4 regions of the Rhizobium sp. 22-785-1 genome follow, and region 2 is predicted to be linked to each of the others. Evidence: predicted binding sites of a transcription regulator. Region 2 holds the regulator's gene; each other region holds the start of a gene.

Region 1 (7,136 bases), on a different contig from region 2:
CTCGCCGAAGTGAAGGCCGTCGATGGTGCCTATCCACTCTACGGGGATTTCGTTTCCGAACCGGCACGTCCGCTTCCCGAGCTTCTGGCTAGACAGGGTGAGAGCTTCGGCGCAGTCGCGGCGCCGATGCTGCTTGAGCGCCTCGGCATCAAGGTCGGCGACGACCTGCTTCTTGGCAATGCAAGGCTGAAACTGACGGGCACCATCGTGACCGAGCCGGACACGCTTTCCGACGGCTTCGGCTTCGCGCCCCGCCTTTTCATCAGCCGGGATGCGCTTGTCGCCTCCGGTCTGATCCAGACAGGAAGCCTGATCGAGCATGCTTACAAGGTTCGCCTGACCGACCAATCCAAGCGCGCAACGATTATTGAGACGACCAACAAGGAATTTCCCAATGCCGGCTGGTCCATTCGCACCAGCGACCGCGCCGCGCCGCAACTCACCGAAAACGTCAACCGCTTTTCCCAATTCCTGACGCTCGTTGGCCTCACTGCGCTGATCGTCGGCGGTGTGGGAGTGGCGAATGCCGTGCGCGCCTTTCTCGATTCCAAGCGCACCACGATTGCCTCGCTGAAATGCCTTGGCGCACCGGCGAGCGTGGTGACGATGACCTATCTGTTCCAGATCGGTTTCATTGCCTGCGTCGGAATCCTGATTGGACTACTCTTCGGTGCCGTAGCACCCCTCATCGCCATGCGCTTTCTGGACGGCGTGCTGCCGGTGCCAAAAGAGCTTGCCTTCTACCCATCGGCACTCTGGCTTGCCGCCGTCTTCGGCATGCTGACCACGCTTGCTTTCGCCATCGTGCCGCTCGGCCAGGCGCGTGAAGTGCCCGCCACGGCCCTCTTCCGCGAACAGGGTTTCGAAGAGGGACGGCTTCCCTCCTGGCCGTATCTTGCCGCAACCGCAGTCTTTCTCGCAGTGCTTGCAAGCCTTGCGATCTTCACGGCGGATGATCGTTTCATCGCCTCGGTCTTCCTTGGCGCCATCGCATTTGCTTTCGTCGTCTTGCGGCTAGTCGCCGCCGGCATCAAAGCCTTGGCGAAACGCAGCCCACGTGTCCATTCCGCAGCTCTCAGGCTTGCGATCGGCAATATTCACCGACCCGGCGCACTCACCCCTTCTGTCGTCCTGTCGCTCGGTCTTGGACTGACGCTGCTGGTGACGCTGACGCTGATCGATGGCAACCTGCGGCGGGAATTGACCTCGACGCTGCCGGAGAAAGCGCCGAATTTCTTCTTCGTGGATATCCAGGGAAGCGAGCGCGACGGTTTCCGCGACCTCGTCAAGCGCGAAGCGCCGGAAGGCACCCTCACCGAGGTCCCAATGCTGCGCGGCCGTATCCTGGCGCTCAACGGTCAGGACGTCACCAAGATCGAGGTGCCACCATCGGGCCGCTGGGTTCTGCGCGGCGATCGCGGCATCACCTATTCTCAAGATCTTCCGGAAAATACCAAGCTCAGGCAAGGCACGTGGTGGGGCAAGGATTATAGCGGCGAGCCGCTGGTGTCCTTTGCCGCCGAAGAAGCCCGCGAGCTTGGCCTCAAGATCGGCGATACGGTGACCGTCAACGTCCTTGGCCGCAGCATCACCGCCAGGATCGCCAATCTGCGTGACGTGCAATGGCAGTCCATGTCGATCAATTTTGTCATGGTCTTTTCGCCCAACACCTTCCGCGGCGCACCGCATGCCTGGCTTGCAACCCTCGCTGACCCTTCGGCGACACCCGCCAAGGAAGGCGAGATCCTGCGCAGCATCACCAATGCTTATCCGACAATCACCACCGTGCGCGTCAAGGATGCGCTCGATATCGTCGACAGGCTGGTGGGACAGTTGGCCACCGCGATCCGTGCGGCGGCTGCCGTTGCGCTGATTGCCTCCGTGCTGGTGCTGGCCGGTGCTCTGGCGGCGGGGAACCGTGCGCGCACCCGTGATGCGGTGATTTTGAAGACGCTCGGCGGCACCCGCTCCATGCTAATCCGAGCCTTCTCCTATGAGTATATCATCCTCGGCGTTGCGACCGCCACCTTTGCCCTTCTGGCGGGTGGTGTCTCCGCGTGGTTCGTGATTGCCCGCATCATGAAGCTGCCGTCCAGCTTCCTGCCAGATGTGGCGATCGGCACGCTTGTCGTGTCGCTCCTGATGACGGTGGGCATCGGCCTGATCGGCACATGGCGCATTCTCGGGCAGAAGGCAGCACCTGTGCTGCGCCAGGCGGGTGAATAATCCACTAGATGCAAAGCAGAAGCTGAAATCGGAAAAGTTGCGCGCGATTTAACTTTTACGATTAATTCTTCGTAATGATGTCAAAAACGTTATCGCTTTTCGCGCATACGGTGTTTTTTCGGCATTCTCCGCTCTTGTAACAAATGCGCCATCGTCTCATATTCTCTGGTAGGCTTGCTGTAGCTCCGCAGCGGCGCCTGGGGTAATGTCCGTGTAACGGTCTTATCCCGACACCGTAGCAACTTCGGAGCTAAAAGAGGAAACAATGGCTGACTTTAACAACTACCAGAACCGCGTGGCCCAGGGCCGTGCTCAGTCTGGTGCGATGATCGACGAAGGTCTTCGCTCCTACATGGTGAAGGTCTACAACCTTATGGCGCTCGCACTGGTGATTACCGGTGTTGCTGCCTTCGGTTTTGCTAGCCTCGCTGTGACATCTGATCCAGCTGCGGCTGTCGCGACTTTGCCCAACGGAAAGATGCTGACGGAATTGGGCTACGCGATCTATGCATCCCCGCTTCGCTGGGCCGTCATGCTGGCTCCGCTAGCTTTGGTTTTCTTCCTGAGCTTCCGCGTGCATAAGATGAGCGTGTCTGCCGCCCAGTCGACCTTCTGGGTCTATGCGGCACTCGTCGGTCTCTCGATCTCTTCGATCTTCCTGAGATATACCGAAGCCAGCATCGTCCAGACGTTCTTCATTACGGCTGCTTCTTTCGGCGCGCTGTCGCTCTACGGCTACACGACCAAGAAGGACCTGTCCGCCATGGGCTCGTTCCTGATCATGGGCCTGTTCGGCCTGATCATCGCGTCGATCGTCAACATCTTCCTTAAGTCCGACGGCTTAGGCTTCGCTGTCTCTGCAATCGGTGTCCTGATCTTTGCGGGTCTGACGGCTTACGATACGCAGAAGATCAAGGAAATGTACTTCGAAGGTGACGACGTTCTCGTAGCCGGTCGCAAGGCGATCATGGGTGCGCTGACGCTCTACCTCGACTTCCTGAACCTATTCATGTTCCTGCTTCAGTTCCTGGGCAACCGGAACAACTAAGGGTCGCGACAGCGCTCAAACATAAAGGCGGCCACCGGCCGCCTTTTTCATGTCCACTTACGAGGCAGAGGAAGCGCCGCTTCTGACTGTTTTTTAGCACCGGCCCTAAAATCGGACCCGATCTGCGGAAAGCACGATACATCAATTCAAAGCGGCGAAGCGCTCGTTGCGCGTCCAATAGGCGCACGGCGCTCTAGTCGATCAGCTTCAAAGCCTTGTCGAATACCTTCAGCACCTGAGGCAACTCATGCCCACGCTTGAGAATGCGGCCATCGGTGTTGATAACGCAGTAAGCGCCCTGCTTGGCAGCTAGCTTCGGGTTTTTCTCGATCCTGAACAGCGGCATTTCGCCGGAGCGCTTGAAGACGGAGAACACCGCCTTTTCCTTCATGTGGTCGATGGCATAGTCGCGCCACTCGCCCTCGCCCACCATGCGGCCATAGATGCGCAGAATGGCGTCCAATTCCCGGCGGTGGAAGGTGACAGGCAAGGGATCCTTGCTTTGTTTATACTCACGAAGATCAACGACGGTTGAGCCTTCTCGCGTCTGAGAATTCGCGTAATGCAAATCCGGCTGATCGGTCATCCGGCACCTCGCTCGACTGCATATGACATCTGCGCGACAGTCTGTGCCCGGCTTGGACAAATTGCAAGCCCGCAACGTTGATGTGCAAACGACACCTTGATCGGTAACCAATGAGGCACGCGGACTGGCTCAAATGCCCAATTTCAAACAAATCATGGCCCGAATTCGGTGGAATAGTGCGATCGTCAATTGATGCCTAGGCACCAAGATGACCCGGTCCGGTGCATTGACCCTTTACCCCCAGCCCCCAATGCCCGGACCGGATCTCCCCCTCGCGGGGATCGGGGAAACCTATTCCGAGAGCCTTACCCCTCAGAATGCATCAGCACGTTCGCGCCGACGATAGCTGACGGATTGCCCGCTGCATCCATTTTTTGCAGCAACACGGCGCAACCGCCGGACTTGGCCTTTGCCATCACACTTGCCGGCAGCTTGACCGTCATAGCCTTGCCATCCCACATGCCCACCGTCTGCACGTCATAGACACTGTGCCAGTAGGAAATGGTCTTGCCCTGGTTCTCGCCCTTTTGGACGTCCACGACCTGCTCGCGGTTGAAATAGGCAACCACGACTTCTGCCTTGCCCTCACCGGCGCCAATGTCGATCTCGATCTCGTCGCCGACGCGCTCGGTGCTGACGGGAACGCTCAGGCCCTCTCCCGCATGATTGAAATCGTCGAGCCGCTTGTAGATCGTCTGGATATCCGCGCCCTTCACATGGTCGCGTCCGTTGACCACGGCCTGTGGCGTATAGACATTGTTGCGCCCGAGCGCCCGGGCATAGCCATATTGCCGCTCGGTGTTTTCCTTCGACGCCAGCGAATCCGTCCAGCCGAGATAGTTCCAGTAGTCCACGTGATAGGACAGGCCAATCACATCGCCGTTCTGGATAAGCTTGCGCAAATTGGCATCCGCCGGTGGGCAGGACGCGCAGCCCTGCGAGGTAAAGAGTTCGACCACGCCTTTCAGCCCGTCCTGTGCGTAAGCTGCACCGCCAGAAAGCCCGCCGAAAAGGCACAGGGAAACGCCGAAGCTGCGAAGCCCATTTCTAAAAGTGCCGCTTCGCTGCGGGCCAATTTTATTCGGCATGATATGAACCCTTGTCTGAATGCCGGTCCGAACCATTGATGCAATCAATTTGGGTGTGGAGGCAAGGCGGAAAATAGCCTCGAACTCTGTTCAAGAGGAAGTCACGATGGGGTGAGCATCGCAAGCCCCGTGCGGGTGCAAAAGACCTGGATGGCGAGCCGTCGCGTTCACGCAATTCCCCAATCATGATCTCATGCGCAGAGCGTCCCGATCGGACACAAAAAAACGCCGGGATTGCTCCCGGCGTTCGATGTCTTTGACGGATGGATCAGGCTGCCAGATCGCGAAGAACGGTCTGCAGAATGCCGCCATTGTCCATGTAGGTCACTTCGTCCAGCGTATCGATGCGGCAAAGCAGCGGAACTTCCTTCACTGTGCCGTCCGAATAGGTGATCTTTGCGATCTTGGTTTCGCGCGGCTTGATCTCGCCTTCGAGGCCTTCGATGGTGACGGTTTCGTCGCCCTTCAGACCCAGGCTTGCCCAAGTTGTGCCTTCCTGGAAGGTGAAGGGCACGACGCCCATGCCGACCAGGTTGGAGCGGTGAATACGCTCGAAGGACTGCGCCACCACGGCCTTGACGCCGAGCAGATTGGTGCCCTTTGCCGCCCAGTCACGCGAGGAGCCGTTGCCGTACTCGACACCGGCGAAGATGACGAGCGGAACGCCCTCATCCTTGTACTTCATCGCAGCGTCGTAGATCGACATCTCTTCCTTGGACGGATAGTGGATGGTGTAGCCACCTTCCTTGCCGTTCGGCCCGAGCATGTGGTTGCGAATGCGGATGTTGGCAAACGTGCCGCGCATCATCACTTCGTGGTTGCCACGGCGCGTGCCGTACTGGTTGAAGTCGGCAACCGCCACGCCGTTTTCGGTGAGATAAGCACCGGCAGGAGACGCTGCCTTGATCGAACCGGCCGGAGAGATGTGGTCGGTGGTGATCTTGTCGCCGAAGAGACCGAGAACGCGCGCGCCCTTGATGTCCTTGAGACCAGTGCCCTTCTTGCCCATGCCGACGAAGTAAGGCGGGTTCTGGACGTAGGTGGAGTTGTCGTCCCAGGCATAGGTCTGACCATCAGGAACCTGAACGGCCTGCCAGTTTTCGTCGCCCTTGAACACGTCCGCGTACTTGGTCTCGAACAGTTCACGGGTCACGTATTTCTGGATGAATTCCTGGACTTCCGCAGAGGTCGGCCAGATGTCCTTCAGATAGACCGGGTTGCCGTTCTGGTCTTCACCGAGCGGCTCCTTCGTCAAGTCCTTCTGCACCGTGCCGGCCAGCGCATAAGCGACGACGAGCGGCGGGGAAGCGAGGTAGTTCGCCTGGACGTCCGGCGAAATGCGGCCTTCGAAGTTACGGTTGCCGGAAAGAACGCCAGCGGTGATCAGACCCTTGTCGTTGATGGTTTTGGAGATCGGCGCTGGCAGCGGGCCGGAGTTGCCGATGCAGGTCGTGCAGCCGAAGCCGACGAGGTTGAAGCCGAGCGCGTCGAGCTCCTTCTGCAGGCCAGCCTTTTCCAGATATTCCGCCACGACCTGGCTTCCAGGTGCAAGCGATGTCTTTACCCACGGCTTGGACTTCAGGCCCTTGGCAACGGCGTTGCGGGCGAGAAGACCGGCAGCGATCAGCACCGACGGGTTGGAGGTGTTGGTGCAAGACGTGATGGCGGCAATTGCCACATCGCCATGTCCGAGGTCGTAGCTTTCGCCTTCCACCGCATAGCGAGTGTCGATCTGGCCAGGCTTCTTGTAGTCGTTCTCGAGAGCGGTCGCGAAGTTCGAAGCAATGGTTTCGAGCGGCAGGCGGCCTTCCGGACGCTTCGGACCGGCCATGGATGGCACGACGTCGTTGAGGTCGAGTTCCAGCGTGTCGGTGAAGACGAGCTGCGAGCCGTCATTGTCGCGCCACATGCCCTGCGCCTTGGAATAGGCTTCGACGAGCGCGATACGATCCTTCGCGCGGCCGGACATGTTGAGGTAGCCAACGGTGGCGGTATCGACAGGGAAGAAGCCGCAGGTCGCGCCGTATTCCGGACCCATATTGCCGATCGTCGCACGGTCTGCGACCGGCAGTGTGTCGAGGCCGGGGCCGAAGAATTCGACAAACTTGGACACGACGCCCTTCTTGCGCAGCATCTGCACCACGGTCAGAACGAGGTCGGTCGCGGTAACGCCTTCCTTCAGCGTGCC
Region 2 (7,136 bases):
CGCATTCCAGCGCTTCGGCGCCTGAGTTGGTGAAGAACACCTTGTCGGCAAAAGTCGCATCGGTCAGCCGCTTGGCCAGCACTTCCTGACCTGCAACCTCATAAAGGTTGGACAGGTGCCAGACCTTCTCTACCTGCGCCTTCAGAGATTCAACCATATGGGGATGGCTGTGGCCGACGGAGGTCACGGCGACGCCCGCACCGAAATCGAGATATCGCTCGCCGGTTTCCGTGATCAGCCAAACGCCCTCGCCTCGTTCGAAGCGTAAGGGGGCTCTGGAAAACGTATCGAACAACGGCCCGGATTTGGGGGCAGTTTCGGCCATGGCGACATCACTCCTTACGTCAAGTCGGGACAGACGACTGTCAATAGGGCTAGCGGGTTATCCCTGCCCTGAAAATCAAAAATGCCGCCTCGCGGCGGCTTGCATGCTGTCTTCATTGCGAGGTCACTATTGTCACTTCCCCACCTAATGTCAACAAATCTCGGCACTTTCGGGCATTTACAAGCCTTGGTAGGCAAGCTTCCAGCAACCACCAACTGTTGCCTTTCTGACTCACACGGGAAGCAAGTTGGGGAAAACCGGAAAATCGATTCCAGATGATTCCTGCGACTCTTGTCACGGAGTCAACCGACGATTAGGTTAACCGTCAATTACTAGACTGCAATGCGGCGGAACTAGTCACCTACAATCTGGCAAATGGCCTGCGCGTGGTTCACTCCACGGCATCGTAGGTGGATTCTGCCCGAAACAACGCGACGAGCGGAGAAGCGGCATGAACTGGACGGACGAACGAGTAGAAAAACTCAAGAGATTATGGTCCGAAGGGCTTAGCGCAAGCCAGATCGCAGCACAACTGGGCGGTGTGAGCCGCAATGCCGTCATCGGCAAGGTTCACCGCCTGAACCTGCCAGGTCGCGCCAAGGCTGGCGGCACGGTCGCCACGTCGCGCCCTGCGCCTAAGCGTCCTGCAGCAGCGCCGCGCCCAGCAAGCTACACGGCTGCTCCGGCCCGTGTCGCAACGAGCCGTCCTGCACCTGCACGCACCACTGGCGCTCTCGCGTTCAAGGAAGACATGGAGATCGACGCGGTCGAGCCCATGGAATATGTCCGCTCTTCCAACAATGTCGTCATCCCGATCTCGCGTCGCCTGACACTGACGGAGCTGACCGAACGTACCTGCAAGTGGCCCGTCGGTGACCCGCTCAAGGACGACTTCCACTTCTGTGGCTGCGAAGCAGCTGAAGCGTCGCCTTATTGCAAGTTCCACGCGAAAATGGCTTACCAGCCGGTGAGCGAACGCCGTAAGGCGTAAGGCTCAGTTTCAAGACCATTTCGAAAAGCGGGCTTCGGCCCGCTTTTTTTGTGCGTTCCTTCAAGCGTTTCCTCGATCCAATTGGTCCAGACTTGCCTGCAGCAGCGATCATGCGCAGACTACCACCATGAACGCGATCGACACGCTCTACGACTATATCTCGGTCCTATGGACGAAGGTGGTCAAAACGCCCTTCCCTCCGATCCCGCGCCGCGCACGCGGCGACGGGACGGTATATGTCGAATGGCGACGGGGTCGCTACTGGCTGATCTGCGAAGAGCGTGGCGAGGAGTATTGGCGGCGCGAGGCGAACGACATGGACGATGCCGCGTTCCAACTGATGTCGATCGTCTCGAGCGCGTTGGTGCGCGATCGAGAGCTTGAGTTTCGGCAAAAGCAAGCCGGTCGCTCTGGCGATCCTGAGCGCTACTCGCGCTGGAACTGGATGTATCAGGAAATCGAGCTGATGAACGACATCAAGGAGAGTTATGGCGCTCGAACCAGAGCCCACTATGAGGAGGTGCTGGAACGCAGCCCGCTATCGCAGGACGAAATAGACGCCGCGCGCTATCCCCTTCCTACCTCAAGATCTGACGCCTCGTAGCCATATGCTGGAGGCTGCTGCGTCAGAAAATCGGAGCGCTAGCCATGATAGAAAGCGCTCCCTAAGGCAATCAGGCTTCCATGGAATATCCGGCACCGCGAACGGTACGGATCACATCCTGCATGCTTGAGAAGTTCAGTGCCTTGCGCAGGCGACCGACATGGACGTCTACCGTGCGTTCATCCACGTAGATGTCATGTCCCCAGACGCCATCGAGAAGCTGAGATCTGGAGAAGACGCGTCCCGGCGACGTCATCAGGAACTCCAACAGACGGAACTCGGTCGGCCCAAGGCGGACTTCGCGGCTCTTGCGGTGAACGCGGTGCGTCTCGCGATCGAGTTCAATATCGCCGCATTTCAGCACGGAGGATAGAACCTCGGGCTTGGCGCGGCGCAACATCGCCTTGACGCGTGCCATCAGCTCTGGCGTGGAAAAGGGCTTGACGACGTAATCGTCAGCGCCCGTTGCCAGACCGCGCACCCGTTCGCTTTCCTCGCCGCGTGCCGTCAGCATGATGATCGGCAGACGCTCGGTTTCGGGCCGCATACGCAGGCGACGGCAAAGCTCGATGCCGGAGACGCCCGGCAACATCCAGTCAAGGATGAGAAGATCCGGCGTGCGCTCCTGGAGGCGGATTTCCGCCTCGTCGCCACGCGGAATAGTGTCGACGTCATAGCCTTCGGATTCGAGATTGTAACGCAGGAGGACGCTCAGCGCCTCCTCATCTTCGACAACGGCGATTTTCGGCACCATGGCTCCAGATCCTATCTGCCGCTTACTCGGTCACAGCGCCGAGCGTGTTGGAACTATCGTCCTTCGGACGCTCACCTGCAGGCTGGCTGCCGGTGGTCATGTAGTAGATGGTCTCGGCAATGTTGGTCGCGTGGTCGCCTACACGCTCGATGTTCTTGGCGCAGAACAGAAGATGCGTGCAGGTGGTGATGTTGCGCGGATCTTCCATCATGTAGGTCAGAAGCTCGCGGAAGAGCGAGGTGTACATGGCGTCGATCTCTTCATCGCGCTCGCGGATGGCCTGGGCCTTTTCCGCCGAACGCGTGGAGTAGACGTCCAGCACTTCCTTCAGCTGAACCAGCGCCAGTTCCGAAAGGTGCTCCAGGCCACGCGCCAGTTTACGCGGAACGCCGGTGCCTGCCACTGCAATGACGCGCTTGGCGGTGTTCTTGCCCAGATCGCCGACGCGCTCGAGGTCTGCGGCGATGCGCAGCGAACCGATGATTTCGCGCAGGTCTGCGGCCATCGGCTGACGCTTCGCGATCGTCACGATCGCCTTGTCGCCGATTTCACGCTCGGCGTGATCGAGGATCGTATCGTCGGAGATGACCTTCTGCGCCAAGGCCGCATCGGAATTGACGAGCGCGCGCACGGCGTCGGCGCACATCTGCTCGGCCAGTCCGCCCATTTCGGCGATCCGGCGGCTGAGGAACTTCAGCTCCTCGTCATAGGCTGACATGATGTGGGAATGTGTCGGCATAGTCGTAATCTCCAGTTTCGAAACGCCCTGTCGCAAGCCTTTTGTTGGCTCAAGCGACAGGCGCGGTGGGATGCGCGGGCAACAGCAGGATCAGCCGAAACGACCCATGATATAGTCCTGGGTACGCTGGTCATCCGGGTTGGTGAACATCTTGTCCGTATCGTTCTCCTCGACCAGATGACCGAGGTGGAACATGGCGGTGCGCTGGGACACGCGAGCGGCCTGCTGCATCGAGTGGGTCACGATGACGATGGTGTAGTTGGCGCGAAGCTCGTGGATCAGTTCCTCGACCTTGGCAGTCGCGATCGGGTCGAGCGCCGAGCAGGGCTCATCCATCAGGATGACTTCCGGCGAAACGGCAACAGCACGCGCGATGCACAGGCGCTGCTGCTGACCACCGGAAAGACCGGTACCGGACTCATGCAAGCGGTCCTTGGCTTCGTTCCAGAGACCTGCCTTCTGCAAGCTAGACTCGACGATCTGATCCATATCCGCCTTGTTGCGGGCAAGACCATGGATGCGCGGGCCGTAGGCGATGTTTTCGTAGATCGACTTCGGGAACGGGTTCGGCTTCTGGAACACCATGCCCACACGCGCGCGAAGCTCGACGACGTCGATTGCAGGATCGTAGATGTCTTCACCGTCGAGCGTGATCTGGCCGGTCACGCGGCAACCGTCGATGGTGTCGTTCATGCGGTTCAATGTGCGCAGGAAGGTGGACTTGCCACAACCGGATGGGCCGATGAGTGCCGTTACGGTGTTTTCGCGAACATTGAGGTTCACATCGTAAAGGGCGCGCTTCTCGCCGTAGTAGACGGAGACGTCCTTGCCGATCATCTTATAGGAAACTTCATTCATTTTCTTGTCCAGCGCCTTTTCAACTGCTGCTTCCGACAACATGTTCATTGTTCCGTTCTCCCTTGGTTCTTCGCATTTTCAGACGGAAACCCGGTATCCACTTTTCTCAAAATGCTTTTACCAGCGACGCTCGAAGCGGCGACGCAGGAGGATTGCGCCCACATTCATCACAAGGAGGAACATAAGCAGGATGATGATAGCGCCAGACGTTCTCTCGACAAAGGCGCGTTCGGCTTCGTTTGCCCACATGTAGATCTGAACCGGCAGCGCTGTTGCAGGATCGAGCGGCGTCGTCGGGTAGTTGGCGACGAAGGCCACCATGCCGATGAGAAGCAGTGGAGCTGTTTCGCCAAGGGCGTGTGCGAGACCGATGATGGTACCGGTCAGGATGCCGGGCATGGCGAGAGGCAGCACGTGGTGGAAGATGGTCTGCATCTTCGATGCGCCAAGACCGAGTGCGGCTGCGCGGATAGACGGCGGCACGGCCTTCAAGGCTGCACGCGTCGCGATAATGATCGTGGGCAGCGTCATCAATGTGAGCACCAGACCGCCGACGAGCGAAGCCGAGCGCGGGAAGCCCATGAAGTTGATGAACACCGAAAGACCGAGCAGACCGTAAACGATAGAGGGTACCGCCGCCAGATTGTTGATGTTGACCTCGATAAGGTCCGTCAGGCGGTTCTTCGGCGCAAACTCTTCCAGGTAGATGGAGGCTGCAACGCCAATCGGCAGCGACAGCACCAGAACGATCAGCATCATGTAGAAGGAGCCGATGAGTGCAACGCCGACACCGGATGCCTCAGGGCGGCTGGACGCGCCGTTGAAGAAGATACCGGTGTTGAACTTCTTTTCCAACGCGCCCTTTTCCACCAACTGGTTCATCCAGCCGACCTGCTGGTCGGAGATGCGGCGGTTCTGCTCCTCGCCAGTCATATCGACCTGGCCCTTGAAAGCACTGTCGACATCACCCGATGCCAGAAGAGAAACGGTGCGCGTCGTACCGATCACGTTCGGGTCGGAGGTGACGATATCGCGAAGCTGGGTGCGGACGCTGTCAGAGATAAGCGCGTTGACGGCGCGCAACGCCGTACGGTCTTCCAGCGAAACGCCGAGTACCTTGGCAAGCGAGTTGCGGGCCACAACCGGATAATTCGCCGTCATCAGCTTGGTCGGGTTCTGAGCACGGACATTGTCCGGATCGATGATCTGTTGCGAGAACTCGACCGGGATCGTGATCATCGTCTGCTGAAAGGCGGTGTAGCCCTTGCCGATGACGGACCAGAGAAGCAGGAAGAGAAACAACAGGCCGAAGGAGATCGCAGCGACACCATAGGTGCGGAAGCGGCGCTCTGCGGCATAACGGCGCTTGATGCCGATATCGCGACGGACCTTCTTCGTTGCGGCGGGGACGGAAACGCCCTGAGTAACGACGTCGGTCATTCGTACTGCTCCCGGTATTTGCGCACGATGTAGAGCGCGTAGATATTGAGGCAAAGCGTGATCGCAAACAGCGTGATGCCAAGCGCGAAGGCAACGAGCGTCTGCGGCGAGGTGAACTCAAGGTCGCCCGTCAGCTGGCTGACGATCTTGACGGTTACGGTTGTCATCGGCTCGAAGGGGTTAAGTTGCAGGCGGGCGGCAACACCGGCGGCCAGAACCACGATCATGGTTTCACCGATGGCGCGCGAGGCGGTCATCAGGATCGCGCCGACGATGCCTGGAAGAGCGGCCGGCAGAATGACCTTCTTGACCGTCTCGGAGCGGGTGGCACCAAGGCCCAGCGATCCATCGCGAAGCGAGCGAGGCACGGCGGTGATGATGTCATCCGACAGCGAGGAAACGTAAGGGATCAGCATGATACCCATGACGAAGCCGGCAGTGATGACGCTCTGTGCCTGGATGAAGCTGGCATAGTTGCCGGTTGCCAGACCGTTGATTTGAGCAGAGATGTCACGCAGGAACGGACCGACAGTCGTCAGCGCAAAGAAGCCGTAGACAATCGTCGGGATGCCGGCGAGCACTTCCAGGAGCGGCTTGGCGATAGAGCGCAAACGCGGGCTTGCATACTCGGCCATGTAGATTGCCGAAAACAGACCGACCGGAACCGCGACCAGCATGGCCACGAAGCCGATATAGAGCGTACCGGCAAGCAGCGGAATAAGGCCGAACTGACCGGAGCTATCGGTAGAGCCAGCTGCGGCGAAGCGTGGGTCCCATACCGTGCCGAAGAAGAACTGGTGGGCAGGCACCATCTGAAAGAACTGGATCGCTTCCGTCAGCATCGACATGACGATGCCGATGGTCGTCAGGATCGCGATTGAAGAGGCCACCAGCAACGCGCCGAGAATGACCTGCTCGACCCGATTGCGGGCACGAAAGCGCGGTGCGATGGCGCGAAGGGCATGGAATGCGCCGCCGAGTGCAGCAAGGAGCACGACCAGCGCCATGGCGATACGGCTGGTGGATGTCAGCGTGTTCAGCTTTTCCGCAGCCTCGATCATGTAGGGCTGCGGATCGCCGGCGATGGCGACACCCTTGGACGCCAAGACCGTGCGCGCCGTGGCCGGATCTGCCTTTACTGCGTCGTCCTCAGATGACGAGAGTTGCTTCAAGCCACGCGCGATCGACGTCACCATGCCGTAGGTCAGGCTCTGCTGCGCTTCCGGTTGTGCCTTGATGTCTTCCGGGAAGCTAGCATGGACTGCCGAATTGATGACGAGGGGGCTTACGACCAGCCAAAGCGCCAGGATCAGCGCAGAAGGGATCAGAGCCCAGATCAAAACATAGGAGCCGTGATAACCCGAACGGGAATGCATGTTGGACGAACGTGCGCCCGCCAACACCGCGGCACGGCGCTTGCCCAGC
Region 3 (7,136 bases), on a different contig from region 2:
CGCATCTGGCTCATGGAGAAATAACTCCAGCCCAGATCTGGCACGCCACTCGAGGCCTCTCGTCCCACATCGCCTCAAACGACATCAGCCGTTTCCGCAAGGAGATCGTCTGGCGAGAGTTCTGCTATCACCTCCTCTTTCACTTCCCCCAACTTGGCGAGAAGAACTGGAACGACAGTTTCGACGCATTCGACTGGAAAACGGATACAGCCAAATTCAACGCCTGGAAGAAGGGAGTGACCGGTTATCCGATCGTAGATGCTGGCATGCGCCAATTGTGGAAGCATGGCGTCATGCACAATCGCGTGCGGATGATCACAGCTTCTTTCATGATCAAGCATCTCCTGATCGATTGGCGAAAAGGTGAGACGTGGTTTCGTGACACGCTGGTGGATGCAGACCCGGCATCGAATGCAGGCAACTGGCAATGGGTGGCAGGATCAGGCGCCGATGCCTCGCCCTTCTTTCGGATTTTCAATCCAATCATCCAGGGGGAGAAGTTCGACCCAGATGGCGAGTACGTCAAAACTTTCGTACCCGAGCTCGAAAAGCTCGATGCCAAGTTCATTCACAAGCCGTTTGACGCGCCAAAGCAGGTGTTGGCAAAGGCCGGGATAGAACTTGGCAAGACTTACCCAAAGCCAATCGTTAATCACAATGAGGCGCGCCAGCGCGCACTTGCCGCCTATTCCGATATCAAGAAGAGTGAATAAGGGGGTAATGGCAAGATTTTGCGCTGGAACCCTCTTCGCCAGAAGATAATTTCTTGTCACAAGGTCGATAGATAACGACATAACGGCTTTGAATCGCTGACTGGACAGAAGGCCTGATCATGACCATCCACTCTTCCGTGCTGACCGCAATTGGCAACACCCCGCTCATCCGCCTCAAGGCAGCATCCGAAGCCACGGGCTGCGAAATTCTTGGCAAGGCTGAGTTCATGAATCCGGGCCAGTCTGTCAAGGACCGCGCCGCGCTCTTCATTATCCGCGATGCGGAACGCCGCGGCCTCTTGCGTCCTGGCGGCACTATCGTGGAGGGTACTGCTGGCAATACGGGCATTGGGCTGGCTCTGGTCGCGAACGCGCTTGGCTATAAGACCGTGATCGTCATTCCCGAGACGCAGAGCCAGGAAAAGAAGGACGCGCTGAAGCTCCTCGGCGCGCAGCTTGTCGAAGTGCCGGCCGCCCCCTACTCCAATCCCAACAACTATGTGAAGGTTTCCGGTCGTTTGGCAAAGCAGCTTGCCGAGACGGATCCCAACGGGGCTATCTGGGCAAACCAGTTCGACAACGTCGCCAATCGGCAGGCGCATATCGAAACGACAGCGCCTGAAATCTGGGATCAGACGGATGGCAAGGTGGATGGCTTCATCTGCGCCGTCGGCTCCGGTGGCACGTTGGCGGGCGTTGCGGACGGTCTTCGCGATTTCAATCCCGATATCAAGATCGGTCTTGCCGATCCAGAAGGTGCCGCTCTTTACGAATTCTACAAGAACGGCGTTCTGAAATCCCAAGGTTCGTCCATTACCGAGGGCATTGGCCAGGGACGCATCACGGCCAATCTTGAAGGCTTCACGCCGGACTTCGCTTATCAAATCCCTGACTCCGAAGCGCTGCCGATTATCTTCGAATTGATCACCAAGGACGGCCTATGCCTCGGGGGCTCGTCGGGCATCAACATTGCTGGCGCAATTCGGCTTGCCCGCGACCTCGGACCGGGGCATACAATCGTCACCATACTTTGTGACTACGGTAACCGTTACCAGTCCAAGCTCTTCAATCCTGACTTTCTGCGGTCAAAGGGCCTTCCCCTTCCCGCATGGCTGATTGAGAAGAAAGAGCTTTCGGTTCCGTACGAAACCGTCTGAGGTAAATGCAGCATGCCCGTGAATGCCCTGTTTCGTGATGATTTTTATCTTTCAACTTGCGAAGCGGTGGTTACGGCAGTGCATGATGATGGTGGCATAGAGCTGGATCAGACCTGCTTCTATGCCACATCCGGCGGCCAGCCCGGCGATACGGGTTTTCTCGAGCGCGCCGACGGCTCGAAGATCGAACTTGGTGTCACGCGACATGGCGACGACAAGAGCGTCATCATCCATGTTCCTCTGGAAGGCCAGCCAGCACCAGAGGTCGGCGAAAAGCTTACTCTCCATATCGACTGGCAGCGTCGCTATAAGCTGATGCGCATGCACACGGCATGTCATCTGCTGTCCGTTGTCTGCTCATGGCCGATCACTGGTGCGGCCGTTGGCGAGGACGAGTCGCGGGTCGATTTCGACATGTCCGAGACGATCGACAAGGATGCGATCACCGCCAAGCTGATGGAACTTGTCGCTGAGAACCACCCCATCTACCTTCAATGGATCACCGATGAGGAATTGGCGGCCAATCCCGGCATCGTCAAATCCAAGCATGTTCGCCCGCCGGTTGGCCTTGGCCGCGTCAGTCTTGTCTGCATCGGCGAAAACTCTTCGGTTGACAGCCAGCCCTGCGGCGGCACTCATGTATCGGAGACGCAGGAAGTTGGCGAAATTTACATCGCCAAGATCGAAAAGAAGGGCAAGGAAAACCGCCGTTTCCGCATTCGCTTCGGCAAACCCGCCGACGCTGCCTGATTTCTGGGAGAAACATCGTGAGCACCGATAAAAGCCGTTTCGTCGTTTCGGTGGACTGGGTCGAGCAGCAGCTTGGAACCCCAAATTTCCGTATTGTCGATGCCTCCTGGTATCTGCCGGCGCACAAGCGCGATGGGAAGCAGGAATATGCGAGCGGACATATTCCAGGCGCCGTGTTCTTCGATCAGGACGCAATTGCCGATCATGACACGGGGCTTCCCCATTCGCTGCCCTCCCCGGAATTTTTCGCCGAGGAGGTCGGTAAACTTGGAATCAGCGAATCCGACACGATCGTAGTCTATGATGGACCCGGCTTTTTCTCCGCGCCGCGTGTCTGGTGGATGCTGCGTGTTATGGGCGCCGAAAAGGTTTACGTTCTGGATGGTGGTCTCGACGGCTGGAAGGCCGCGGGCAAACCGCTTGAAGCGGAAGCCACGCAGGTAGAGCCAGCAGAATTCAATGCCGAGTTCAAGGCGAGCCGCGTCACGTCTTTCTCCGATATGCGCGCCATTGTCGATACCGGTGAAAAGCAGGTGGCAGACGCCAGAGGTGCTGGCCGCTTCACCGGAGACGAGGCCGAGCCCCGCGCCGGTATGCGCTCTGGCCACATGCCGGGCGCTCGCAGCCTGCCAGCCACGGCCTTCTCAGAAAATGGCCATTTCAAGGACTTGCCGACCATCCGCAAAATGATTGAAGACGCCGGTATCGATATCTCCAAGCCTGTGGTCACAAGTTGCGGCTCGGGCGTAACCGCTGCCGTCGTGACCCTGGCGCTGGAATCGCTCGGCCACTCGGACAATTCGCTCTATGACGGCTCGTGGTCGGAATGGGGATCGAAGCAGGATACGCCTGTCGTCACGGGTCCCTCAGAGCCGGTACCCCCGACGCCCTACGGTCCTTTGAAAGCCCATGTCACGCAGCTGGAAATGACATCCGCGCCTAAGGTCAGCCTGCCGGTGCCGGTCAATATCCAGACCGCGATCATGCGCACCCACAATATCCCGTTGCATTTCTATCGCTATCTTTACTGGCGTGTCGGTAAGCGCTGGCACTGGCAAAAGCGCATGCGAATGAGCGATCCTGAGCTTTCTGCCGTCTTGAACGACCCCAAGAACTGTGTGACCGTGCTTTATCTGAACGGTTCACCAGCCGGCTTTTTCGAGTTCAACAAGGGCGATGGAGAGGTCACTGAACTCTCCTATTTCGGTCTCATGGAAGAAGCGATCGGCGCCGGTGTCGGCAAATGGTTCCTGCTTCAGGCGCTCTATTCGATCTGGCAGGACAATCCGAAAAAGGTAACCGTCTCCACCAACACGCTCGATCATCCCCGCGCATTGCAGCTTTACCAGATGATGGGCTTTTCGCCGGTCAGCACCTACGAGGCCTGGGTAGAGCCATTGACCGACAGCGAGTATCTGGAAATTTCACGTCGCAGTTGAAGGCCCTCATCGCTCCGCGTGGATCAAGCCAAGCGGAGCGTTACAATTCCTGACCAAGATTGACGGCTGTCGGAATTTCCTTTGCCGGCGCATCGCCGCGATCGCCATTGCTTGCTAGAAGATGTGCGGCAATCAGCTCGCCGTGAAACCTGGCAAGCTCGTAGCAATAGGTGATTTCGCGGCGTTCTGCTGACCAATAGGTATCCGGCCTCCCGCAGCTTCTGGCCGTCAGCTTCACCTCACCCTTGAGATCATAGGCACTAAAGCCGCGGGCAATCAGATCGAGAACCTTCGATTCCTTTACCATCGTTGCATAGATGTCGAGGAAGGGGTCGCGCGCAGGCTCGTATCGTATATCGAATTTCGTTGTTCCCGGCGTCTTGGCATGCGGCTTGAGCAGCTCAGTCCAGCGAGCAACTGTTTGCGGGTAAGCCGTTTCGCAGGCCTTCCACTCGTTTTTGGGCAGCCCCATCATCGTGGCCAGATCGCCATATCCAGCTTCATCCTTACCGACCATAAGGCAGGCCATCTGCTGATCACGCCCGACTTTTGGAACAAGCACCGTATAGACAGGCGGATTGTGTTCTGGAAGTGTTTGCGCGCTCCGCGCCAGATACCAACTATCGGTGGCGTTGACGATTGCGGTATCCAACCATTCCTGGTTTGCCTCTAGCATGATCGTTGCCGCCAGCTCGTCCGCTGCATCCTTGCCTTCGCCCGGACTGGATAGGGCAAAATCCGAGATCAGCATCTTTGACGCTTCGTGATAGAGGCCGAAAACGGCATTACCGATGACGAAATTCACGGTCTGCTGCAATTGCTCGTCGGACAAATCGTCCAGCGCCGGCGCAACCTGCGCCTGTGCCACAGGCATGACGGAACATAGAAGAACAACCGAAAGAACGGTTCGAAACCTGCGCAGCATTGACGTAAACTTTCCAGAACGAGACGCAGCATAGATCGCTAAACAGAACGGCCCACGCAATGGGTTGGTATCGCTTACCGACAAGAAACGGGTGGATAGCAGACCGTTTGGCGATCATAGCGGCAAAGAAGCAACTGATAGATCACCGTCAAGGAGCAGCCATGACCGCCATCCTCTTTCGCGCCATTCCTCCAGCCCATGCGCACGCCATCCGCAGTGGCGCGCCCGATTCGAACGGTCAGCCACCGGAACGGATAATCGCTATGGACAACTTTCCCTGTCGTGCTTGCCTTGGCCAGATACAGCGTGGTGAGCCGATGCTACTTCTCTCTTACCGTCCGTTTCGTCACCTACAGCCTTACGCCGAGACAGGACCGATCTTCATTCATGCCGAGCCCTGCGCTCCCCTTGAGGCGGCTCAAGTGCTGCCCATCATGCTCGACAGCACCGACTACATCGTCCGGGGCTATGATGCAGGCGATCGCATTGTCTATGGCACTGGCGCCGTGACGCCGACTGCCAAGATCGTCGTGCGTTCACAGGAACTGCTTGAAAGTCCAGACATTGCCTATGTGCATGTTCGCTCGGCGCGAAACAACTGCTTCCAGTGCCGCATCGACAGGGCGTGACGTCAAAAACGACGTCGTAGCATTGAATATTAATTTTTTCTTATGCGGCCTGCTGAGCGGGCCGTGTCACACACCTGTCATTTTGCTGATAGACTCCTCTGCAATTCGTTCTACCTTGTCCCGCGTCGAGACAGGTCAATCGTATTTCACATCAGGAGTTTCCATGTCTTCCCTTATCGGCCTTCACCCCATTACCCGCCGTTCCCTTCTCAGCGGTATTGCGGCGTCTTCGGCGCTTGTCATGCTGCATCCCTTCGCGGCGCGCGCTCAGGGCAATCAGGCGCATCTTCGCATCATGGAAACCACCGACATTCACGTCCACGTTTTTCCTTACGATTACTATGCCGACAAGCCGAACGACACGCTGGGCCTTGCCCGTACCGCATCGCTGATCGACGCCGTGCGTGCAGAGGCTGGCAACTCCATGCTGGTCGACAATGGCGACTTCCTCCAAGGCAATCCGCTTGGCGATTACATTGCCTATGAGCGCGGCATGAAGGCAGGCGACAAACATCCGGTCATCAATGCCATGAATGTGCTTGGTTACGATTGCGGCACACTCGGCAACCACGAGTTCAACTATGGGCTCGATTTCATGTTCAACACACTGGGTGGCGCAAACTTCCCTTATGTCTGCGCCAACCTGACTAAGGGTCAACTCGCATCAGACCCAAAGCAGGACGACCTTTTCTTCAAACCCTATGTGATTTTGGAAAAGCAGATCCGTGACGGCTCCGGCGCAACAAGCCCCATCAAGGTCGGCATCATCGGCTTTGTGCCGCCGCAGATCATGATGTGGGATGCCAAGAACCTGGAAGGCAAAGCGCAGACGCGCGACATCGTGGACGCTGCCAAAGCCTGGGTGCCGGTCATGAAGGAACAGGGCGCGGATATTGTGATAGCACTCTCCCACTCCGGCATCGACGGCAAGGGCCAGAGCGAACGCATGGAAAATGCTTCGCTTTATCTCGCTGGCGTCCAAGGCATCGACGCGGTATTTACCGGTCACCAGCATCTGGTTTTCCCTGGCCCCAAGACGTGGGATGGAATCGATGGTGCCGATCCGGTTAAGGGCACATTGATGGGCAAGCCTGCCGTAATGGCTGGTTTCTGGGGTTCGCATATGGGCCTCATCGATCTGCTGCTGGAAAAGGACGGCAAGAGCTGGAAGATCGTCGACTTCACCTCAGAAGCCCGACCGATCTATCACCGCGACGACAACCGCAAGATCGTTGCGGATGTAAAGGACAAGCCGGAGGTCATCGAAGCGGTCAAGAAGGACCATGATGGAGCGCTTGCCTATGTGCGCCGTCCCGTCGGCAAGAGCTCTGCGCCGCTCTACTCCTATTTTGCGCTAGTGGCCGATGATCCGTCGGTCCAGATCGTCTCTAATGCTCAGACTTGGTACATCAAGGACATGCTGAAGGACGGGCAGTACAAGGACCTGCCGGTGCTTTCTGCGGCAGCACCGTTCAAGTCGGGCGGTCGTGGCGGTGCTGACTATTATACGGATGTCCCTGCCG
Region 4 (7,136 bases), 270 kb from region 2:
GTCGATATGCTGCTCTGCAGGAGAGCGAGCAGGACCGATCCCGCCTCCTCGATCTCGCCGCTATTGTCGATGGTCGTCACGTCGAAACTATCGCAGATTGCCTCCACCTTGCGGTCGAGCCGGCCCATGATTTCCGACATGCTCTCGCGGCCCCGGTTCGCCAGCCTGGCGGAGAGGATTTCCGGCCGTGCTGTGACCACCACCACTTTCAAGTTGGGGAAGGCTGCTCTGAAGTGGGGAAGTGCGGAGCGTGAGCCATTCGCCACCGCCACGCCGCCCTTCTTCAGATGCTGCTTGACCGAAGCGGGTATTCCATAATGCAGACCGTGGGCACTCCAGGACACACAAAATTCGCCGGCTACCTTTTTTCGTTGGAAGGTCTCTTCGCTGCAACCCTCATGGTTCTCGCCACCCGCGTCACTGTCTCGGGTAATGATACGCCGGACGAAATGCACATCTGCCTGATCACGCAGCCGCTCGGCCGCGTAGTCGATCAGCGTGTCCTTGCCGGCACCGCTCGGACCGACAACGACGATCATCGTTCCGAGGGTGTCCAAATTCGGCGGAAATGCGTCTGACGATACAACGCTCATGCGACACGTTTTCCCTGCCGCCAGACGCTGCGCACCACGGGCACACCGCTTTCGCGACGCACCCGTACGAGGTCGGCGCGCAGTCCTTCGGCAATAGAACCGCGATCTGTCAGACCAACCGTCTTTGCCGGTGTTGCCGTGACCATCGCAAGTGCCTTGGGAAGGGTAATCCCGTCCACCTGATCGGCGAGCAGGAAGGGCGCGTAGAGCAGGCTGAAAGGCACGTAATCAGAGGACAGCACATCGAGAACGCCGAGTTCGGCGAGATCGCGCGCAGCAATATTGCCCGAATGGGATTTGCCGCGAACGATGTTCGGCGCGCCCATCAGAACACTCATGCCCGCCGTGTGCGATGCTTTTGCGGCTTCGACGCTGGTGGGAAATTCAGCAAGCCGCACACCATGGCCGATCGCCTCCTCGACATGGGCTTCAGTGGCGTCGTCATGGCTGGCAACGGTGATGCCGCGTTCGGCGCAGCGGGCGGAAAGGTAATCGCGGTGCTTGCCGGAATATTTCCCGGAGGCCGAGACGCGCCGGTCGACAAAGGCCCTGAAGGCCTCATCGCTCAGACCGCGCTTTTTCTGGTAGAACATGATGTACTGGTCCATCGTCTGAAACTGACGCTGGCCCGGGGAGTGATCCATCAGCGAAATCAGCCGCACATGCGGATCGTTTTCGAAATCCTCGAAATGCTCCAGCACGTCGGCGGAAGCAACCTCGCAGCGCAGATGCAGCAGGTGATCGGAGCGAAGGCGATCTTCACCCTTGGCCTTCTCGATGGCATCGGCCATGTCGCGCATCTCGCCGCGCTCGAAGCCGCCATCCTCATCCGAGCCGAGGCGCAGACAATCGAAGACGGTCGTGATGCCGGAGGACGCGACCTGCGCATCATGGGCCTGAATAGCGGCAATCTTGTCCCAGGTGACGCCCGGGCGCGGGGAATAATGCTGTTCGAGATGGTCGGTGTGAAGCTCGACGAGGCCGGGGATCAGATAGTCCCCTTCTAAGTCTTCGCCGGTTTGCGATGCGCCTTCGCTGATATCGGCAATCACGCCATCGCGGATCAGGACGGAACCTTGGATAACATCGTCGGAGAGGACGATGCGCGCATTGGATAGGACATGTTCAGCCATTTCGGACGTCTTTCGTATTGGAAGCAGCCAGTGGCTGCCAGCTATGAACGGTAAAGGCTTCGCCTCGCTCTTTCTCGACAAAAAGGCCGAGGCCGGAGATGGTCAGGGGGCGATGGATGAAGCCGGAAAATGTCTCGGCCAGGATGTCGGCCATCTCTTGCCTACGTGCCTCACTCACCGGCCCTGTCAGTGTCATGTGAAAGCGGAAATCATCCATCACATAAGGGTAACCCCAGCGATGAAGATTGGCGCGCTGGCTTTCGCTGAGCGTTTCCGGCTTACGGCGGGCAATATCGCGCTCCGACAACGGCGCGCGGAAGGGCTCGAAATGTCTCACCACATCGGCGGTGAAATCCTGGAGCGGCTGATGGAGCGTGGCCGGAACCAGTGCGAAGAAAGGCCCGAGTGAGCCGATGACGATTTCGGGAATATCGAAGGCGGCGTGTGAAGCTGCAAAGGCGGAGAATGCCTCCACCAACTCGCTCTCATGTCTGCCTTCGGCCAGTTCGAAAGGCGCTTTCAGCGTGGCGTGGAAACCGTAGCGTCTTGGTTCTTCGGTGAGGTCAGCGAAGCTTTCATAGTCGTCAAAGCCCTCACCGGAAAAGGCGTTGCGTCCCAGCCACCGTGACGCTGTCTCAGTCAGCGGATCGCTGCCGGGGGGCGAAAAATAGATTGCGTAGCGCACAGGGTCGCACTTTCAAACGTCATGAAAACAGCGGAAGCGTCATTTGAGACGACTTGTCTCGGCCCCGCAAGGTCAGAAGTGCGGGGTAGACCTTTTCCATGACAGAATGATGATACCGGGCAGGAAATTTGCCGGATATCAGTGGCATGTTTAGTGATGCGTTTTGCCGATGAGGCGCGAGCGGATCGCGTTGGACATATTGTCGAACAGGAAGACGACGATGAGGATCAACAGCACCATATAGGCGACCTTGTCCCAATCCTGATTGGTGCGCATGGCCTCCAGTAGCTTGAGGCCGATACCGCCTGCGCCCACCGCGCCGATAACCGTGGCGGAGCGGGTGTTGCTTTCCCAGAAATAAAGCGATTGGGAAATGAACACAGGCAGCACCTGTGGAATGACCCCAAAGCGGTTGACGATCATGGGTGACGCCCCGACGGATTTCACGCCCTCTCGCTGTTTGTCATCGACATTTTCCAGAGCCTCGGCATAGACCTTTCCGAGCGCACCCGTGTCGGTGAAGAAGATTGCGGCAATGCCGGGGATCGGTCCGGGACCGAAGCTTCTGGTGAAGAACAGCGCCCAGATCAGCATGTCGATGGAGCGCAGGAAATCGAAGAGCCGCTTCATGCCCCAATTGGCCGCCTTGTTGGCAGTGATGTTGCGGGCGGCGATGAAGGCCAGAGGAAAGGCGAAGAGCGTACCGAGAAGCGTACCAAGGAAGGCCATGACCAGCGTCTGCAACAGCTTGGACAAGATATCCTCATGCTGCCAGGCATCGTTGCCGAGGAAATCATCGGCCATCTTTGAAATATTGGACTGGGCCGGATCGACGCGATTCTGCCATAGCGCCAGCGCTGCCAAGTCGCCCCAGCTCTTGCCCCAGAACTGCGAACGGGTGTCGAAGAAGAAATTGGCCCAACCGAGGAAGCGGCGCTGGACATAAAGCTGCGAGGTGCGAATTTCCGCCTGACCGGCAAAGCCGTACTCGACGACGACCTTGTTCTCGTCCTGGCGGATTTGAACAGGCGCGCCGGCCGGGGCTGTGACGCGGTCAGCGCCGATGGTCACGGGATAGAGCGTGCCGTCGACGTAGACATTGGCCTGCGTCGGGGTGATGTCGATGCGGTTCTGCTGATCGCCATAGGTCACGCTATAGCCGCCATCCGGCAGCGGCTGGAGCCAGCTAATATTGGCGTTGGCTGGATACTGCCCGCGGCTCGTCCATTGCGGCACGACCTTGCCATCATCGAAGCGAAGCCGTGGCTGGGCGCGCCAGGAATACCAGTCCTGAATATAGCTGGAAGCGCGGTCCCAGCGACCGTTGGTCAAGGCCGGGCCGACATTGAAGGCGAAGAAGCAGATGACGAGATAGGCGATGGCTGCAACCAGACCGACGAACAGTCCGTATCGGCGCATGAAGCCCTGCTGAAAGACCTGCGGATATTGGGACAGAAGACGTTCGCGGTCCGCACCATTGATGACAAAGCTTGTGGACATCAGGCCGCTCCCCGTCCGAATTCAAAGGATTGCTGGCCGATTAGCCGACGGCGCAGCCAGCCGGAGAACTGGTCAACAGCAATGATGGTGATCAGCAGCATGATGATGATGGCATAGGTCTTCGCGGCATGATCGTTACCGATCGCCAGGCGGAAGACCTCGCCGATACCACCGCCGCCAACAGCACCGATGATGGTGGAGGCGCGCACATTGATTTCGGCGCGCAGCAGCGCATAGGAAACGAAATTCGGCAAAACCTGCGGTACGATGGCAAAGCGCACACGCTCCAGCCAATTGGCACCCGATGCCCGCAAGCCTTCATCCGGCTTCATATCGGCATTTTCGACCACTTCGAAGAACAGCTTTCCGAGTGCGCCGACGGTATGGATGGTGATGGCGACGATCGCGGCAATGGGACCGAGCGAGAGAATGGCGGTGAGCAATCCGGCAATGACGATTTCCGGAAAGGCGCGCATCACTTCCAGCATGCGCCTGACGGCAAAACGCACCGCACCGGCACCCACCAGATTGGTGGAGGCGAAGAAACACAACGCGAAGGCTAAGGCCGTGCCGATCAGCGTCGAGACCACCGCGATGTTCAGCGTGATAACGAGTTGGTAGAAGAAATGCGGAATGTAAAAACCGCCACCAATATAGACCCGCTCAGACACATAGTCGTATTTCAGCGATCCATCGGCATAGGGCGATGGCAGGTCGAACATGGCACGAACGACTTCCATCGGACTGTTCGGCAGGAAGGTCTTCATGAAGTCGAAGAAATAGGGCAGCCGCTCGAAGAACTTGCCGGAATTGGCGCTGTTGGCGAAATCCAGCGATGCGAAGAGAAGTGCCAGAAAGACGACAATGGCGATGCCTGTATAGATACGCCGCGTCAGCAGCTGTTGCTGGTAGTGACGCATGACCTTTTTCGAGGTCTCGTTCAGGCTGTCGTGCGTGATTGGCGTGCTGGCCATATCCTGGCGTCCCTTGCGCGAGCGTCTCGGTGACGAGATCTTATCGCCACTGCCCCGACTTACGGTTTTCCTACATGTCCGGGTGCAGGCCAAAGCCAAGCTCGCCGGAGATGCGCTTTAAAAAAACGGCGGCGTCATTTTCGACGCCGCCGTCTCATGCAATTGTCGGCAATCAGCCGCCGATGACGGCCTTACGGGCGTCGACGATCGTCTGATAGAAGGACGCATCGACCTTGATGTATTCCTTGTTCTTGCCCTGGGTGAAGCCCTGGAAGCAGGCCAGATCCTTCTTCGGCAATTCAAGGAAGAAGTTCTCGATCTTCTGCTTCATCGGCTCACCAACCTTGTTGGCAACCATCAGCGGGCCGTTCGGGATCAGTGGCGACTTCCAGACTTCGACCAGATCGTCCATGTCGAGGTTACCCTTGGCGACCATCTGGTGAAGGTTGCCGGAGGTATAGCCTTCTTCCCACTTGCCAACGCCGGAGCCGAAGGTGGTGCCGACATCGAACTTCTTGTCGAGAACGGCGAGAACGAGGTTCTCATGGCCGCCACCGAAACCCGTTTCGGAGAAGTATTCCTTGACCGGCTTGCCGGTTTCCTTCGGCAGCGCGACGTTCGGGATCAGGTAGCCGGAGGTGGAGTCAGGATCGGCAAAACCGAGCTTCTTGCCCTTCGCGTCTGCCAGCGACTTGATGCCGGAATCCTTGCGGGCAACCATGATGGTGTAATAACCGCTGGAGCCGTCAGCGCCAGTGTAGGTCAGGATCGGATCGACAGCCTTCGGGTCCTGAATGGCGATCTTGGCGTAGGAGGATGCGCCCATGGAAGCAATGTCGATGGTGCCGCCCAGCAGACCCTGGATAACGCCGTTATAGTCCGGCGACGGGAAGAGCTGAACCTGCTCGACACCGGTTGCAGCCTTCAGACCATCGGCAATGCACTGGGCGTTGCGAAGTTGGTCGTTGGAGTTTTCGCCGCCATCGAGACCGATACGCAAAACTTTGACGTCCTGGGCAAGAGCCGAACCGGCCAGAAGGCCAAGCGCGACCGCAGAAAGAAGAGCTTTCTTCAACATGGATGTATCTCCTGTTTTTCCGGCAAGCCGGAGTTTTGCATGATGTGGGCTTTGATACGGGCGCCCCTGACGCGGGCGGATCGATGCTGTGCAGTCCTTACAGCCCAGCCATGGAAAGGGGCTTCAGAGCAGTAGCTTCAGGACCGGCAGATGGGTTTTGGACGCGGGCGCTGAGCTCTGCGCCTTCAATGGTGATGCTGGTCGATGTCATGGTTTCGTCGATACCGGCACCGTGCGAATCCGTGCCGTAGATGTCCTTGACCGCGCGCGCATCAAGCTCGGCCGGCGTGCCGTCGAAGACCACGCGACCGCCTGCCATGCCGATGATGCGTTCACAATAATTGCGCGCCGTATCGAGCGTATGCAGGTTGGTGATGACGGTGATGCCTTCGCGCTCATTGATATCGCGCAACGCATCCATGACGATCTTGGCGTTCAGCGGGTCGAGCGACGCAATCGGCTCGTCGGCAAGGAGCATGCGCGGCGACTGCATCAGCGCGCGCGCAATGGCAACACGCTGCTGCTGGCCGCCGGAAAGCGTTCCCGCAGGCTGCATTGCCACATGCTCGATGCCGAGGCGCTCCAGTGCGGCGATCGCCATCAGACGCTCTTCGGTGGTGAAGATGCTGAGCAGGCTCAGGACCGTGGAGCGGTGATTGAGGCGACCCAGCATGACATTGGTCAGAACGTCGAGACGCGGCACGAGATTGAACTGCTGGAAGATCATGGCGCAATCGCGCTGCCAGTGGCGCAGGGCAGCCCCTCGCAGTGACGAAACCTCAAGATCACCGAAATGGATGGAGCCGGATGTCGGATCGACCAGACGGTTGATCATACGCAGCAGGGTGGATTTGCCCGCACCCGAACGTCCGATGACGCCGACCATCTGACCCTGGGGAATATCGAGCGTCACGCTGTCGACGGCGGTCGATTTGCCGAAGCGGCGCGTAACCTGCTTGAGGTGAAAAGTCATAGGCCAAATCCAGTCTCGTTATTTCGGATTCGGCCTATCAGGGGTGCGTGAAGCGTGAATGTCAGTTTGATGAAGAAATTATTACAAGGCTGACGTTACGGGAGATGGTGTTCGTTTACCCGTCATACTTGGCAAGAAAGGCCTCCGCTTCGAGCGAACGGAAATCATCGAGGGCAGCGCGAAGCCTCGCGTGATCCCAA

The links. The regulator PhoB, encoded in region 2, activates phosphate uptake and scavenging genes when phosphate is short. The targets are predictions, from matches to a motif close to TGTCATNNANCTGTCAT.
Region 1: the regulator PhoB is predicted to act here: its motif matches at 3,883-3,899, upstream of ACQZ5M_RS12245 (DUF2794 domain-containing protein).
Region 3: the regulator PhoB is predicted to act here: its motif matches at 5,678-5,694, upstream of ACQZ5M_RS15010 (bifunctional 2',3'-cyclic-nucleotide 2'-phosphodiesterase/3'-nucleotidase).
Region 4: the regulator PhoB is predicted to act here: its motif matches at 2,510-2,526, upstream of ACQZ5M_RS07540 (DUF1045 domain-containing protein).

Annotation. Positions count from the first base shown of each region.
Region 1 covers NZ_JBNWDI010000005.1:140,533-147,668, forward strand. The annotation lists gene ACQZ5M_RS12235 (ABC transporter permease) at 1-2,226, shown strand, start outside; gene ACQZ5M_RS12240 (Bax inhibitor-1/YccA family protein) at 2,492-3,274, shown strand; gene ACQZ5M_RS12245 (DUF2794 domain-containing protein) at 3,468-3,860, opposite strand; gene ACQZ5M_RS12250 (DUF1223 domain-containing protein) at 4,166-4,948, opposite strand; gene acnA (aconitate hydratase AcnA) at 5,217-7,136, opposite strand, start outside.
Region 2 covers NZ_JBNWDI010000002.1:316,955-324,090, forward strand. The annotation lists gene ACQZ5M_RS06235 (aspartate aminotransferase family protein) at 1-325, opposite strand, end outside; gene ACQZ5M_RS06240 (GcrA family cell cycle regulator) at 777-1,316, shown strand; gene ACQZ5M_RS06245 (hypothetical protein) at 1,444-1,920, shown strand; gene phoB (phosphate regulon transcriptional regulator PhoB) at 1,991-2,674, opposite strand; gene phoU (phosphate signaling complex protein PhoU) at 2,697-3,413, opposite strand; gene pstB (phosphate ABC transporter ATP-binding protein PstB) at 3,504-4,319, opposite strand; gene pstA (phosphate ABC transporter permease PstA) at 4,389-5,711, opposite strand; gene pstC (phosphate ABC transporter permease subunit PstC) at 5,708-7,136, opposite strand, start outside.
Region 3 covers NZ_JBNWDI010000007.1:52,942-60,077, reverse strand. The annotation lists gene ACQZ5M_RS15040 (cryptochrome/photolyase family protein) at 1-713, shown strand, start outside; gene ACQZ5M_RS15035 (cysteine synthase A) at 833-1,870, shown strand; gene ACQZ5M_RS15030 (alanyl-tRNA editing protein) at 1,883-2,620, shown strand; gene sseA (3-mercaptopyruvate sulfurtransferase) at 2,638-4,059, shown strand; gene ACQZ5M_RS15020 (DUF4344 domain-containing metallopeptidase) at 4,100-4,984, opposite strand; gene ACQZ5M_RS15015 (DUF1203 domain-containing protein) at 5,146-5,613, shown strand; gene ACQZ5M_RS15010 (bifunctional 2',3'-cyclic-nucleotide 2'-phosphodiesterase/3'-nucleotidase) at 5,777-7,136, shown strand, end outside.
Region 4 covers NZ_JBNWDI010000002.1:585,923-593,058, forward strand. The annotation lists gene phnN (phosphonate metabolism protein/1,5-bisphosphokinase (PRPP-forming) PhnN) at 1-593, opposite strand, end outside; gene ACQZ5M_RS07535 (alpha-D-ribose 1-methylphosphonate 5-triphosphate diphosphatase) at 590-1,726, opposite strand; gene ACQZ5M_RS07540 (DUF1045 domain-containing protein) at 1,719-2,411, opposite strand; gene phnE (phosphonate ABC transporter, permease protein PhnE) at 2,562-3,911, opposite strand; gene phnE (phosphonate ABC transporter, permease protein PhnE) at 3,911-4,885, opposite strand; gene phnD (phosphonate ABC transporter substrate-binding protein) at 5,058-5,963, opposite strand; gene phnC (phosphonate ABC transporter ATP-binding protein) at 6,061-6,936, opposite strand; gene ACQZ5M_RS07565 (DapH/DapD/GlmU-related protein) at 7,052-7,136, opposite strand, start outside.